4 regions of the Streptomyces sp. NPDC056883 genome follow, and region 3 is predicted to be linked to each of the others. Evidence: riboswitches for the same ligand, from Rfam matches in the RefSeq annotation. Region 3 holds a riboswitch; each other region holds the start of a gene.
What was found. Region 3 has a riboswitch for cobalamin ahead of ACFRU2_RS10765 (ribonucleoside-diphosphate reductase subunit alpha). Riboswitches for the same ligand answer to the same signal wherever they lie in the genome.

Region 1 (3,381 bases), on a different contig from region 3:
TTCGAGGTGGCGCACGACCCCCGGACCCGCCAGCTCGGTCGCCGCGTAGACCACGCAGCCGATGGCCCGTTCGGGCGCGAGGACGGCGCTGACCGCGCCGCCGGGATCCACGCTCTCGATCCGGTGGCCCTCGTACGGTCCGCCGTGCCGGTGGAAGTACCACCAGGGGATGCCGTTCTGGGCGGCGATCACGGCGGTGCCCCCGTGCAGCAGCGGCTCGATGAGCGGCCCGCACGCCGCGTACGAGTTGGCCTTGAGCCCGAGGAAGACGTAGTCGACGGGACCGATCGCGGCCGGGTCGTCGGTGGCGTGGGCGCGGGCGGTGAAGTCCCCGCGGGGGCTGAGCACCCGGACCCCGTGCTCCCGCAGGGCCGCCAGATGGGGTCCACGGGCGACGAGGTGCACATCGGCGCCTGCTCGGTGCAGCGCGGCGCCGACGTAGGCGCCGATCGCACCGGCGCCCAGAACTGCGACTTTCACTATGTGGCACTCCGTTCGGTCGAGGGTACCGAGGAACTGCCGAACGTTGTCGACGAAATATTGTCTACAGGATGGAATCCTGGGCGGCAAGGGCTGACGCAGGCCGGGGGAGGGGGAGTTGGCCGTCCGGGGGTGGTCGGCACGGTGCGCCGTAGACTGTAGGCGAAAGACAATCCATCATGAGGTTTCGCGACGCAGCGACCGGCGCTGCCCAGGAGGGGACCGTGATGTTGTCGACAGGACTGCCGCAGGGGACGGTGCCCAAGCTGGAGCGGCCCGGCCCGCTGCGTGACCGCGTCTACGGGGCCCTGTTGGAGCTCATCACCACCCGCGCCCTCCAGCCGGGGCAGCACCTCGTCGAGAGCGAACTCGCCGGACACCTCGGGGTGTCCCGGCAGCCGGTACGGGAGGCGCTGCAGCGCCTGAGCACCGAGGGATGGGTCGATCTGCGGCCCGCCCAGGGGGCGTTCGTGCACGAGCCGACCGAGGAGGAGGCGGACCAGCTCCTCACGGTCCGCACGCTGCTGGAGGCCGAAGCCGCCCGGCTGGCCGCCGCCCACGCAGGCGCCGAGGCCGTCGCCGCGCTCGAAGAGCTGTGCGCGCAGGGGGAGCGGGCCGTCGCCGCCGACGACGTGGACACCGCCGTCGCGACGAACGCCCGGCTCCACGCGAAGATCATGGAGCTCGCGGGCAACGCCGTCCTCGCCGAGCTGGCCGGACAGGTGGACCGGCGCGTCCGCTGGTACTACACCCCTGTCGCCCGCCAGCGCGGCCACCAGTCCTGGGTCGAGCACCGCCGGTTGATCGCGGCGATCGCGGATGGTGACGGGCAGGCCGCGACGGCGATCATGCGCGCGCACACGGAACACACCCGCAAGACGTACCACGAGCGGGAGAAGTAGTCCGGCGGCCGGAAAGCACCGTCCGAGATCCGTCGTGTCTCATTTCACCGTCCGACATGTGGGAAGTCGTGTTCATTTCGCGGCCCCCCGCCCTACTGTGGGCCTCGCAGCTGGTTCGCCCCCGTTCGCCAGGCGGGATGCGTCGTAAGAGGGAACCCGGTGGGAATCCGGGACTGCCCCGCAGCGGTGAGCGGGAACGACCGCCGTCATACGCACTGGGACCGGAACCGGTCCTGGGAAGCGACGGCCATTAGGAGTCCGCCGGGAGACCGGCAGGCGAGCCCGCGAGTCCGAAGACCTGCCCGTTGCCCGTGAGCGATCGACCGCGCACGGTTTCCCGGTGACCTCGTGGGCGGGTCGGCGTGCACCTCAGGCGGATCCTCCCGTCGCGTACCCCAGCCGTACGCGACCCCGGCGGTCCGCCCGTTCCGGCACCCTTCGCCTCCGCGACCCGTCACCGGGTTCATGGAGACACGCTCGCGAAGGAGAGTTCCGTGACCACCGAGTCCGCAGCCGCGCCCGTACGGGCCACCGTGTACGGCTACCCCCGCCAGGGACAGAACCGGGAACTGAAGAAGGCCGTCGAGGGCTACTGGAAGGGCCGCGTCACCGCCGAAGCCCTCCGCGCCACGGCCCGCGACCTGCGCCGGACCAACTGGGCCCAGCTCGCCGGGGCCGGCATCACCGAGGTTCCGACCGGCGACTTCTCGTACTACGACCACGTCCTGGACACCACGGTCATGGTCGGCGCCATCCCCGACCGCCACCGCTCCGCCGTCGCGGCGGACGCCCTGGACGGCTACTTCGCGATGGCCCGCGGCACCCAGGACGTGGCCCCGCTGGAAATGACCAAGTGGTTCGACACCAACTACCACTACCTGGTCCCCGAACTCGGGCCCGACACCGTCTTCACCGCCGAACCCGCCCGGCAGGTAGCCGAGTTGAAGGAAGCCCTGGCCCTCGGCCACACGGCCCGCCCGGTCCTGGTCGGACCGGTGACCTACCTCCTCCTCGCCAAGCCCGCACCCGGCGTGGCCGCCGACTTCGAACCGCTCACCCTGCTCGACCGGCTGCTCCCCGTCTACGCCCGGGTCCTCGCGGACCTGCGCGCGGCGGGCGCCGCATGGGTCCAGCTCGACGAACCGGCCCTGGTCCAGGACCGCACACCGGCCGAACTGAACGCGGCGGCCCGCGCCTACCGCGAGCTCGGCCGCCTGACCGAGCGCCCCAAGCTGCTCGTGGCCTCCTACTTCGACCGGCTCGGCGACGCCCTGCCCGTCCTGGCGAAGGCGCCCGTGGAGGGACTCGCCCTCGACTTCACCGACCGGGCCGCGGCCAACCTCGACGACCTCGCCGCCGTCGGCGGCATCCCCGGCAAGCGTCTGGTCGCCGGCGTGGTCAACGGCCGCAACATCTGGATCAACGACCACCAGAAGTCGCTGACCACCCTCGGCACCCTGCTCGGCCTCGCCGACCGGGTCGACGTGGCCGCCTCCTGCTCCCTGCTGCACGTCCCGATCGACGCCGACGCCGAGCGGGACACCGAGCCGCAGATCCGGCGCTGGCTCGCCTTCGCCCGCCAGAAGGCCAGCGAGATCAGCACGCTGGCCCGCGGACTGGCCGGGGGCACGGACGCGATCGCCGCCGAACTCGCCGCGAACCGAGCCGACCTGGCCTCCCGTACCGCCTCCCCGATCACCCACGACCCGGCCGTCCGCGCCCGCACCGCAGCGATCACCGAGGCCGACGTCCACCGCGCCCAGCCCTACGCCGAACGGGCCGCGGCCCAGCGCGCCCACCTCGGCCTGCCGCTGCTTCCCACCACCACCATCGGCTCCTTCCCGCAGACCACGGAGCTGCGCACCGCCCGCGCCGACCTGCGCGCCGGACGCATCGACACGGCGGCCTACGAGGAACGCATCCGGGCCGAGATCCGCGAGGTCGTCTCCTTCCAGGAGAAGACGGGCCTCGACGTGCTCGTGCACGGCGAACCCGAACG
Region 2 (3,381 bases), on a different contig from region 3:
GCATCCGCTCCAACGTGGCAGTGGCACTGCGGTACTTCGACGCCTGGCTGCGCGGCAGCGGAGCCGTGGCCCTGTACGGCCTGATGGAGGACGCCGCGACCGCCGAGATCGCGCGTGTCCAGATCTGGCAGTGGCTCCGCCACGACCGGGTGGACCGGGGGACGGTCACCGACCTCCTCGACGCCGAATGCGCGGCTCTGGAGGCCGAGGACCCACAGGCCCTCGCCCTCGAAGCCAGGGAGATCTTCGTGGACACCGCCCTCTCGGTGCAGCTCCCCGCCTTCTTCACCCCCGAGGCCTACACCCGCCACCTCGTCCGCCGCGCCCCCTGGCCGCGCAGGTGACCGCGTGAGCGCCCCCGTACAGCCGGAGCGGATCCTGCGGGTCGGGGTCGTCGGCGGTGGCCGGATGGGAGCCGGAATCGCCGAGGTGTGCGCCCGCGCCGGAGTGGACACCGTAGTCGCCTGGATACGGTCGAGGCCATCGCGGAATCGCTGTACGAGGAGTTCAAGGAACCGCTGTACGCCCCGCCCCCGCTGCTCCGGCGGATGGTGCAGGCGAGGCTGCTGGGCCGCAAGAGCGGCCGCGGGTTCCACACGTACGGCCGGGTCTGAGGGGCCCGGCAGGCCTCCGGCCATGAGGGTGCGCCGGAGGTGCCCGAGGGCGGTGGGGGTGTGGCGAGTGGTGTCGCCGCGCCCCCACCGTGCAAGGCGCTTCTCGCGGCGCTGCTGCGCCTGCTAGAAGGCGGTCCAGGTGTAGGCGACCTGGTCGCCGGCCTTCAGCTTGAACTGGCAGCCGCCGACCGGGGTCGCAGTGCCGTTGACGGAGATGCTCCAGTAGGCGGCGCCGCCTCCGCCTACGCTCTTGATCGTGTCGACGGAGAAGTCGTCGAACGAGGCGTACCAGGTCCCGTCCCACGTGAAGTGCTTCTTCTTGGCGGCGTCGTCGAGTGCGGCCGTCGGTGTGGGCACGGCGCTCGGGTTGGCACCACCGTTCGTACCGTCGCACTTGTGCGTCCCGCCGGCGATGGTGGTCACGTCGTGCCCCTTGGTCTTTATCTTCCCCTTGAACAGCAGGCCGTTGGGGCCCTGCACGGTGAGGCTGACCTTGACCGGGGCATTCGTGTTCGGTGCCGGCTTGGCGTGGGCGACGGCGGGCGCGGTGGCGAGCGCGAGTCCCAGGGCGGCCGTCGTGACGAGGGTGCGACGGACGAGGTTCGGGCGCATGGGTTGCCTTTCGGGCAGAGCGGCCGCAGCAGGGCCCCTCCGCTGCGGCATCGCCCGGCAGCACCGGTCCCCGGTGCGGCGGGAGCAGGCTGTGGCGAGTCGGCGACTCAAGGCTCCGCGCTGCAGTCCGTGACAGTGGGAGTCGGTGCGAGCCGTATGGCGGGCTATCCGACTCGGGGCGCGGATGCGCCCCACACGGTTGCAGGTCAGCGCCGGATTCACACCGGCTTCCCCCTGGCCACACGGCGATTCAGTTGTCACCCGGTCCGACCGGGCACACGCATCGTACGGTCGCCGCCACGTGGTGACCAGTGGCACCTTCCGGTGTGCGCCGAAGCCGGGTCTGGTTCTCCGCCATGCCAAGCCGACCCGGCCTTGAGGTGTCAGGCGCCGCGCGTGCCGAAGAAGGCGCGGACGTCGGCCACGAACGCCTCCGGCTGCTCCAGCGAGAGGAAGTTGCCGCCGCGTTCGAGCTCGGTCCAGTGGGTGATGTTGTGGTCTCGCTCGGCGAAGCGGCGGATGGCGATGTCGGTGTGCAGGGCGACGGCGACGCCGGTCGGGACGGTGCCGCGGGCCTTCGGGGCCCAGGCGCTCGGGTCGTGGCCCGCCTCGTAGTACAAGTTCGCCGAGGAGCCCGCCGTGCCGCTGAACCAGTAGACACTGATGTTGGTCAGCAGGCGGTCGCGCCCCACGGCATCTTCGGGAAGCTCGGCGGCGGGGTCCGTCCACTCCTTGAACTTCTCGGTGATCCAAGCGAGTTGGCCGACCGGCGAGTCGTGCAGTCCGTAGGCGAGGGTCTGCGGACGGGTGGACTGGATGGCGTTGAAGCCCATCTTGTCCTGCTGGAAATCCTCCAGCCGCGCCAGCCGCTCCTGCTCGGACGCGGTCAGCCCCTCGAACTCGGCAGGATCCCCGGAGGGGAAGGTGACCAGGCCGTTGACGTGAATGCCGACGACCGCGTCGGGCGCCTGCCGCCCCATCTCGGCAGCGATCCAGGCTCCACCGCCTGTTCCCTGGACGCCGTACGTGCCGTAGCCGAGCCGCCCCATCAGCTCGACGAACGCCCCCGCGATGCGACCGGTGTTCCAGCCGGCCTCGCCGAGCGGACCGGAGAAGCCGGTGCCGGGCGTGGACGTCACCACGACGTGGAAGTCCTCCGCCAGCGGCCGGATGACCTCGACGAACTGCACGAACGAGCAGGGCCAGTCGTGCAGCAGGAGCAGCGGCACCGCCGCCGGGTTCTGCGAACGGACGTGCAGGAAGTGGATGTTCTGGCCGTCGATCTCGGTGGTGAACTGCGGGAACTCATTGAGCTCCGCCTCGGCCTTGCGCCAGTCGAAACCGTCGGCCCAGTACGCGGCCAGGGCCTTGAGGTAGTCGGTGGGCACACCCCGGCTCCAGCCGGCGCCGGGGATCTCGCCGCTCCAGCGGGTACGTGCCAGCCGCCCCCGCAGGTCGTCGAGCTCCTCCTGCGGGACGTCGATGCGGAACGGCTTGATCCGGGCGTCGGTGTTGCTCTTGTTCTCCATGAGTACGACAGTATTCTGAATATAGGCACGATACGTTCCTAATAGCGCGACAGGCTTGTCCTCATGCTTGATACATCCGCACGGTTGCTGCGCCTCCTCTCCCTTCTGCAGACCCCGAGGGCCTGGCCGGGATCCGAACTGGCCGAGCGCCTCGGGGTGAGCGGCCGCACCGTCCGCAACGACATCGACCGACTGCGCGAGCTCGGCTACCCCGTGGACGCCACACGGGGAACCACCGGCGGCTACCGGCTCGGCGCCGGGGCGGCGATGCCTCCGCTGCTCCTCGACGACGAGGAGGCCGTCGCGGTGACGGTCGCGCTGCGCACCGCCGCGCAGGGCGTCGTCCCCGGCACCGAGGAGATCTCCCTGCGGACGCTCGCCAAGCTGGAGCAGGTGCTGCCCTCCCGGCTGCGCCGCCGGGTGCGGACCCTCATGACATACACCGTGGCCGTGCCGGCCGACGCTCCGGCCCCGACCGTCACCGCGGAGGTACTGACCACCCTGGCGTCCGCCTGCCGCGACCAGGAGCGACTGCGGTTCGACTACCTGGACCACGCCGGCTCGCCCACCCGTCGCATCGTGGAGCCCTATCGGGCGGTGAACTGGGGACGGCGCTGGTACCTGGT
Region 3 (3,381 bases):
GCTCGTCGCCCCGGCCGGTCTGATCCCGACGGCCGAGGAGCGGGCGGAACTCGCCGCCGCCGGCCTGGACTCGGGCGGGGGCCGCGTCCAGGACTCCGTGCGGGAACCCGCGTGACGCGCCTGCGCCACGTGCTGGGCCGGGCCCGGTTCTTCGTCAGGGAGTTCTCGGGCGAGGCCGCCTACGACCGCTACGTGGCGCACGCCCGTACGCACGATCCGGACGCGGTGGTCCAGTCGCGCCGGGCCTTCGAACGGGCCCGCACGGACGCCCGCGAGGGCGACCCGCGCGAAGGGTTCCGCTGCTGCTGAACCGTGGGGCCGCACAGGGGCCGCCGCGTTCCGTCCACCCGACGGAACGCGGCGGCCCCTTGCGTTTCCCTGGCGCACACTCGATGCCATGGACATCATCATCAGGACGGCGGCGGCCGCCGAATACGAAGAGCTCGGCGAGATCACCGCACGGGCGTACCTCGACGACGGACTGCTCGACTTCGCCGAGGAGGACCCCTACCTGAGCCGGCTGCGCGACGTCGCCGGCCGGGCACCCGACGGCGAGGTGCTCGTCGCGGCGTACGAGGGCACGCTGCTCGGTGGTGTGACCTTCGCCCCTCCCGGCAGCCCGCTCTGCGATATCGCGGGCCCCGGCGAGGCGGAGTTCCGGATGCTGGCCGTCTCCCCGGCAGCCCGCGGACGCGGCGCGGGCGAGGCCCTCGTACGGGCCTGCGTGAACCGCGCCCGGGAGCTGGAGGGCGTGAGCCACCTGGTGCTGTCGACCACGGAGAAGATGCTCGGGGCGCACCGGATCTACGACCGGCTGGGCTTCGTACGGACCCCCGAGCGGGACTGGTACCCGGTTCCGGGGCTGCCCCTGCTCACCTACCGCCTGGAGCTCTAGGCCACACCGCCCGCGAGGAGCGACACAACATGTGGGGGCTACCGCAAGCACCGGCCCCCACATGTATGCTCATGCTCGCTGTCGTCGCAGGGGAATCCGGTGAGAATCCGGAACTGTCCCGCAACGGTATGAAATGCACCGACCCGCTCGCTGCATCCGCAAGTCCGAGGACCTGCCGACAGTGCGCCCGGCTCGACCGAACCGGGTGCAGACACGTCCGGGCCTCGCGGTTGGGCCGGTGGACGCCACGTGGCGCACGCGCACTGCCCTGCCAGGCACGCGCTCCCCCACGTGCGCCCCCTCGCGCCCCGCACCAACGGTGACCCCGGAGCCGAGCGAGGGAGAGCTCCCCCCGTGACCATCGCGCCTTCCGCACCGCGCGCCGAGTCCGACCCGTCCACCTACGAGGGTCCGGGGGCCGCGCTCCTGCGCACGCTCACCGAGCTGACCGCCGACCTGCCCGACACCGACCCCGGCCGGGTCGCCGCCGCCGCGCTGCGCGGCCGCAGCGCCGCCGCCGACGAGGCGGAGCTCCGTACGCTCGCCACCGAGGCGGCCGCCGGGCTGATCTCCGAGGACCCGGCGTACTCCCGGCTCGCCGCCCGCCTGCTGACGCTGGCCGTCCGCGACGAGGCCGCCGGCCAGGGCTCCACCTCCTTCTCCGGCTCCGTCGAGGTCGGCCACCGCGAGGGGCTCATCGCCGACCGCACCGCAGACTTCGTACGCCTGCACGCGAACCGGCTCGACGCGCTGGTCGAGCACGCGCTCGCCGAGGGCGCCGACGACCGCTTCGGCTTCTTCGGCCTGCGCACCCTGCACAGCCGCTACCTGCTGCGGCACCCGATCACCCGCCAGGTCATCGAGACCCCCCAGTACTTCATGCTGCGCGTGGCCTGCGGCCTCGCGGAGAACGAGTCCGTCCAGGCCGTCGAGGAAGTCGCCTCCCTCTACCGGCTGATGAGCCGCCTGGACTACCTGCCGTCCTCCCCCACGCTCTTCAACTCCGGCACCCGCCACCCGCAGATGTCCTCCTGCTACCTGCTGGACTCCCCGCTGGACGAGCTGGACTCGATCTACGACCGCTACCACCAGGTCGCGCGCCTCTCCAAGCACGCCGGCGGCATCGGCCTCTCGTACTCCCGCATCCGCGCCCGCGGTTCGCTGATCCGCGGCACGAACGGCCACTCCAACGGCATCGTCCCGTTCCTGAAGACGCTGGACGCCTCCGTCGCCGCCGTGAACCAGGGCGGCCGCCGCAAGGGCGCAGCCGCGGTCTACCTGGAGACCTGGCACGCGGACATCGAGGAGTTCCTGGAGCTCCGCGACAACACCGGCGAGGACCAGCGCCGCACCCACAACCTGAACCTGGCCCACTGGGTGCCGGACGAGTTCATGCGCCGCGTGAACGCCGACGCCGACTGGTCGCTGTTCTCCCCGGCCGACGTCCCCGAGCTGGTCGACCTGTGGGGCGACGCGTTCGACGCCGCCTACCGCAAGGCCGAGGAGTCGGGCCTGGCCCGCAAGAGCATGCCCGCCCGCGACCTGTACGGCCGGATGATGCGCACCCTCGCGCAGACCGGCCAGGGCTGGATGACCTTCAAGGACGCCTCCAACCGCACGGCGAACCAGACCGCCGAGCCGGGCACCGTCGTCCACTCCTCGAACCTCTGCACCGAGATCATCGAGGTCACCAACGACGGCGAGACGGCCGTCTGCAACCTCGGCTCGGTCAACCTCGGCGCCTTCGTCCTCGCCGAGTCCGGGGACATCGACTGGGAGCGGCTGGACGAGACCGTCCGCACCGCGGTCACCTTCCTCGACCGCGTCGTGGACATCAACTTCTACCCGACCGAGCAGGCCGGCCGCTCCAACGCCCGCTGGCGTCCGGTGGGCCTGGGCGCGATGGGCCTCCAGGACGTCTTCTTCCAACTGAAGCTGCCCTTCGACTCCCCCGAGGCGAAGGCCCTGTCCACGAAGCTCTCCGAGCGCATCATGCTCGCGGCGTACGAGGCCTCCTGCGACCTGGCCGAGCGCAACGGCCCGCTCCCCGCGTGGGAGCAGACCCGCACGGCCCGCGGCGTCCTGCACCCCGATCACTACGACGTCGAGCTGAACTGGCCGGAGCGCTGGGACGCGCTGCGCGCCCGCGTCGCGAAGTCCGGGATGCGCAACTCGCTCCTCCTGGCCATCGCCCCGACGGCGACCATCGCCTCCATCGCGGGCGTGTACGAGTGCATCGAGCCGCAGGTCTCCAACCTCTTCAAGCGCGAGACCCTGAGCGGGGAGTTCCTCCAGGTCAACGGCTACCTGGTGCAGGAGCTCAAGCGGCTCGGCGTCTGGGACGCCCAGACCCGCGAGGCGCTGCGCGAGTCCTCCGGCTCGGTCCAGGGCTTCGGCTGGATCCCGGCGGAGGTGCGCGACCTGTACCGCACGGCGTGGGAGATCCCGCAGCGCGGCCTGATCGACATGGCGGCGGCGCGCACCCC
Region 4 (3,381 bases), on a different contig from region 3:
TGGTCGCGACCAGCTTGCCCTTGAGGAAGTTCTTGGCCTGGACGACGTCCGCATCGGTGTGGGGCACGCCGGAGACGCAGAGCGCCGCCATCGCGGCGCCGGTCATGTCGACGTCGCTCGCGGAGTTGAGGACGGTGGGGTTGCCCTCGGCCTTGTTGAAGGTCCAGCCGCCGTCCACGTGCTGGTTGGCGCGGATGCGGGTGACCATCGAGTCGGTCAGGGCCTGCGGAATGCGGTGGGCGCCGCCCTGCGTCTTGGCTCCGCGCAGCGAAAGGGCCGCGAAGACGGTGCCGTTGAAGTTACCTGACGGACCGAAGTAGCCGGCCTCTGCCGTCTGCCAGTAGGAATAGACGTTCGCGACGAGGTTGCGCGAGGCGGAGACCCGGGCCGGGTCGATGCCCGCGGCGTACGCGTTCAGGGTTCCGCGCTCGTAGTCGGTGACCACCGGGGAAGCCTGCGGCCAGCCTGCCGTGGAGAGCAGGTTGCGGTAGACCGTGCGGGCGTTCTTCGTCGTGTCGCCGCCGGGGGCGACATCGACGACGGCCGTACCCGCGGCGGCGAAGGCGCTGAACGCCCACTCGTTGGACAGCCCGGACCCGGCGTACGAACCGTCCGCGGCCTGGAGCGACTTGAGGTAGGCGACGCCGTTCGTCTTGGACGTGGCCATCTGCGCAGGGCTGGAGGTCGCGAAGGCGGGCAGTGCGGTGAGGACGAAGGCGCCGAGTGCGGCGGGCACCGCGAGCGCGAGGCGGCGGGAGGTACGGGGACGGGACATGGCCTGCTCCTGGAATCGGCGAACGCCGGCCGCCGCCCGCGCACGCCCACAGGTCACCGCACACGAACACGGCCGGGGCAGGGTGGGAGGGCCGCCGTCCGGAACGCGTGGTACGGCTTCCTGTACTGCATCGCCGTATGGGCATTCGGGCTCGGAACGGCCCCCGCCGTCCCCTACCGCTGCGCGTCAGCTCCGGCTTCTCACCGGATTCCCCCATGTGGCAGCCCAGGACGCTACCGGAGTGATCAAGGGTCCGCCAGCCAGTCAGCCGGCCACCCGGAGGGCGGGCAAGCCCAGGGCCCTCGAGACCCCTTGATGAGACTCACGCCACCTTGACGCGTCACCGACATCCGTGTTGCACTCCGGCTGATAACTGCTCAGTACCAGGGGAAGCCGGTCGAATTCCGGCGCTGACCCGCAACCGTAGGCCCGGGGCGTCCCGGGTGAGCCGGAATGCCTGGGGCTGGGTCACAGTACGAAGAACGCCGTCGCGGACTGCGGTGTGGTCGTCGCAACCTCCCACGGCGCACGAGCCGTGCGGGGGCGCATCGCCACGTACGCAGCCGCCCGGCAGAGACGAGGGCCGCGGTGGGCACCGAACAGCAGGCGAAACGGCAGTCGGGGACGAGGCGGCGGTTCTTCTCCCTCGTGACCGCGTCCTTCCTGACGCTCGGTGCGGGAGTGGCTTTCCTCACGGTCCCCACCTCCGCGAACGCAGACCCGGTCGAGCAGTGCACGGCCACCACCGGTGCCATCGTCGCCGTGGACTTCGGACCCTTCGGCGGCAAGGTCGAGCGCGGCTGCGACACCACCCCCACCACCGGCTACGAGCTGCTGCACACCGGCGGCTTCACCACCGAGGGCACCGTCCACGACGGTGACGGGTTCATCTGCCGGATCGGCAACGGCTCCTTCAACACCGGTACGGAGTACCCCACTCCGGACAAGGAGGACTGCGTCCTCACGCCGCAGGCCACCGCCTACTGGTCGTACTGGACCGCCTCCCCCGGCCAGAAGAACTGGACCTACAGCCCGCTCGGCGCCATGGCGCGCAACCCGAAGGCCGGCGACGTGGACGCCTGGGTCTACGGAGGAACCGACATCGGCGGCACCTCGGGCAAGCCCGTCTTCTCCCCCGACGACGTACGGGCCGGGGGAGGTTCCACCCCCGATCCGACCGTCCCGACGGCCCCTCCCACCGTGCCCGCCGGGTCGGTCGACGTGCCCGCGGCCATCCGCTGGATCAGCGGCAAGCTGACGGACGGGGAGCGCGTCGTCGACGAGGGCTCCACCACCCCGAACCACCTCCTCACCACCGAGGCCGTGTACGCCCTGACGGCTGCCGACCCGAAGAGCCCGGCGGCCAGGAAGGTCGCCGCCTTCCTCGCCGCGCCCGCGCAGACCGACGCGTACGCCTACCCGGCCGGCAAGGACAAGATCCCCGACGCCTCCGCCGCCGCCCGTCTCGCGCTCGTCGCCGAGGCCACCGGCAAGGACCCTCGCGCCTTCGGCGGTCACGACCTGCTCGGCGACCTCGTCAGGTACGTCTGCCCGCGCGACATCGGTGACGGCGAGAACGTCGAAGGCTGCCTGACCAAGGGGGACTTCCGCACCACCGGCCAGTCCGACGCCCAGGCCATGGCCGTCATCGCGCTGCTGAACGGAGGCGTGACGCCCCCGGCCCACGCCGTGAACCGGCTGATCGGACTCCAGTGCGAGGACGGCGGCTTCACCTCCATCCTCATCCGCTCCGGCGAATGGTGCGACAGCGACGCGAACGCCACCGGGCTCATCACGCTGGCCCTCAAGCGGGCCGGCGGCCACGACGCGGCCGTGCAGAAGGCCCGTGGCTACCTCAAGAAGTCCCAACTGGCGACCGGCGCCTGGCCCTCCGCCTCGTACATGACGACCGGCAGCCCGGCCTCCACCGCCTGGGCCGCCCAGGCCCTGCGCGCACTCGGCGACGCGGCCTTCGCGGACGCGGGCGTCTCCTGGCTGTCCAAGCACCAGTTCCCGGGAGCCGGTTTCGGCTTCGAGGAGGACGACACCGAATCGCGGCTGTTCGCCACCGCGCCGGCCGCCGTCGCCGGCGCCAAGAGCGACCTGGTCGCGCTGACGACGACGAAGACCGATCCGCCGACCACCCCGCCGGTCACTCCGCCCGTCACCCCGCCCGTCACTCCCCCGGTCACTCCTCCGGCCGGTGACGGGCCGGACCTGAGGAAGGGCTCGGCGTACCTAGCCGACCACAGCCGTCTGATCCAGGGCCGCTACTACGAGAGCGGCGCGGGCACCGGCTTCGCCGACTACGGCCTGACCATCGACGGCGCCTACGCGCTCGCCGCCACCGGCCGGGACAACACCACGCTGCGGGGCATCGTCGACTTCCTCGACAAGGGCGGCAAGGACGGCAAGGGCCGCAGCATCGACGACTGGACCCTGATCGGCACCAAGTACGCCGCCGGCGGCTCGCTCGGCAAGACGGCCCTGCTCGCCGAGGCCGTAGGCCGTGACCCCCGAAACTTCGGCGGCCGGGACCTGATCGCCGCGCTCGCCAAGGGCATCTGCACGGCGAAGAACGACACCCCCCAGCAGTGCGCGGCGAA

Region 1: another riboswitch for cobalamin. It lies ahead of metE (5-methyltetrahydropteroyltriglutamate--homocysteine S-methyltransferase); the one in region 3 lies ahead of ACFRU2_RS10765 (ribonucleoside-diphosphate reductase subunit alpha).
Region 2: another riboswitch for cobalamin. It lies ahead of ACFRU2_RS02830 (DUF4430 domain-containing protein); the one in region 3 lies ahead of ACFRU2_RS10765 (ribonucleoside-diphosphate reductase subunit alpha).
Region 4: another riboswitch for cobalamin. It lies ahead of ACFRU2_RS02795 (prenyltransferase/squalene oxidase repeat-containing protein); the one in region 3 lies ahead of ACFRU2_RS10765 (ribonucleoside-diphosphate reductase subunit alpha).

Annotation. Positions count from the first base shown of each region.
Region 1 covers NZ_JBHUBS010000002.1:71,045-74,425, forward strand. The annotation lists gene ACFRU2_RS05675 (2-dehydropantoate 2-reductase) at 1-480, opposite strand, end outside; gene ACFRU2_RS05680 (GntR family transcriptional regulator) at 708-1,382, shown strand; cobalamin riboswitch at 1,477-1,703, shown strand; gene metE (5-methyltetrahydropteroyltriglutamate--homocysteine S-methyltransferase) at 1,877-3,381, shown strand, end outside.
Region 2 covers NZ_JBHUBS010000001.1:601,779-605,159, forward strand. The annotation lists gene aceB (malate synthase A) at 1-344, shown strand, start outside; partial or broken gene ACFRU2_RS02825 (3-hydroxyacyl-CoA dehydrogenase family protein) at 465-614, shown strand; gene ACFRU2_RS02830 (DUF4430 domain-containing protein) at 738-1,226, opposite strand; cobalamin riboswitch at 1,367-1,506, opposite strand; gene ACFRU2_RS02835 (epoxide hydrolase family protein) at 1,610-2,755, opposite strand; gene ACFRU2_RS02840 (helix-turn-helix transcriptional regulator) at 2,819-3,381, shown strand, end outside.
Region 3 covers NZ_JBHUBS010000003.1:384,650-388,030, reverse strand. The annotation lists gene ACFRU2_RS10780 (carbon starvation CstA family protein) at 1-115, shown strand, start outside; gene ACFRU2_RS10775 (YbdD/YjiX family protein) at 112-309, shown strand; gene ACFRU2_RS10770 (GNAT family N-acetyltransferase) at 398-895, shown strand; cobalamin riboswitch at 954-1,090, shown strand; gene ACFRU2_RS10765 (ribonucleoside-diphosphate reductase subunit alpha) at 1,250-3,381, shown strand, end outside.
Region 4 covers NZ_JBHUBS010000001.1:592,332-595,712, reverse strand. The annotation lists gene ACFRU2_RS02800 (hypothetical protein) at 1-775, opposite strand, end outside; cobalamin riboswitch at 894-1,029, opposite strand; cobalamin riboswitch at 1,117-1,255, shown strand; gene ACFRU2_RS02795 (prenyltransferase/squalene oxidase repeat-containing protein) at 1,364-3,381, shown strand, end outside.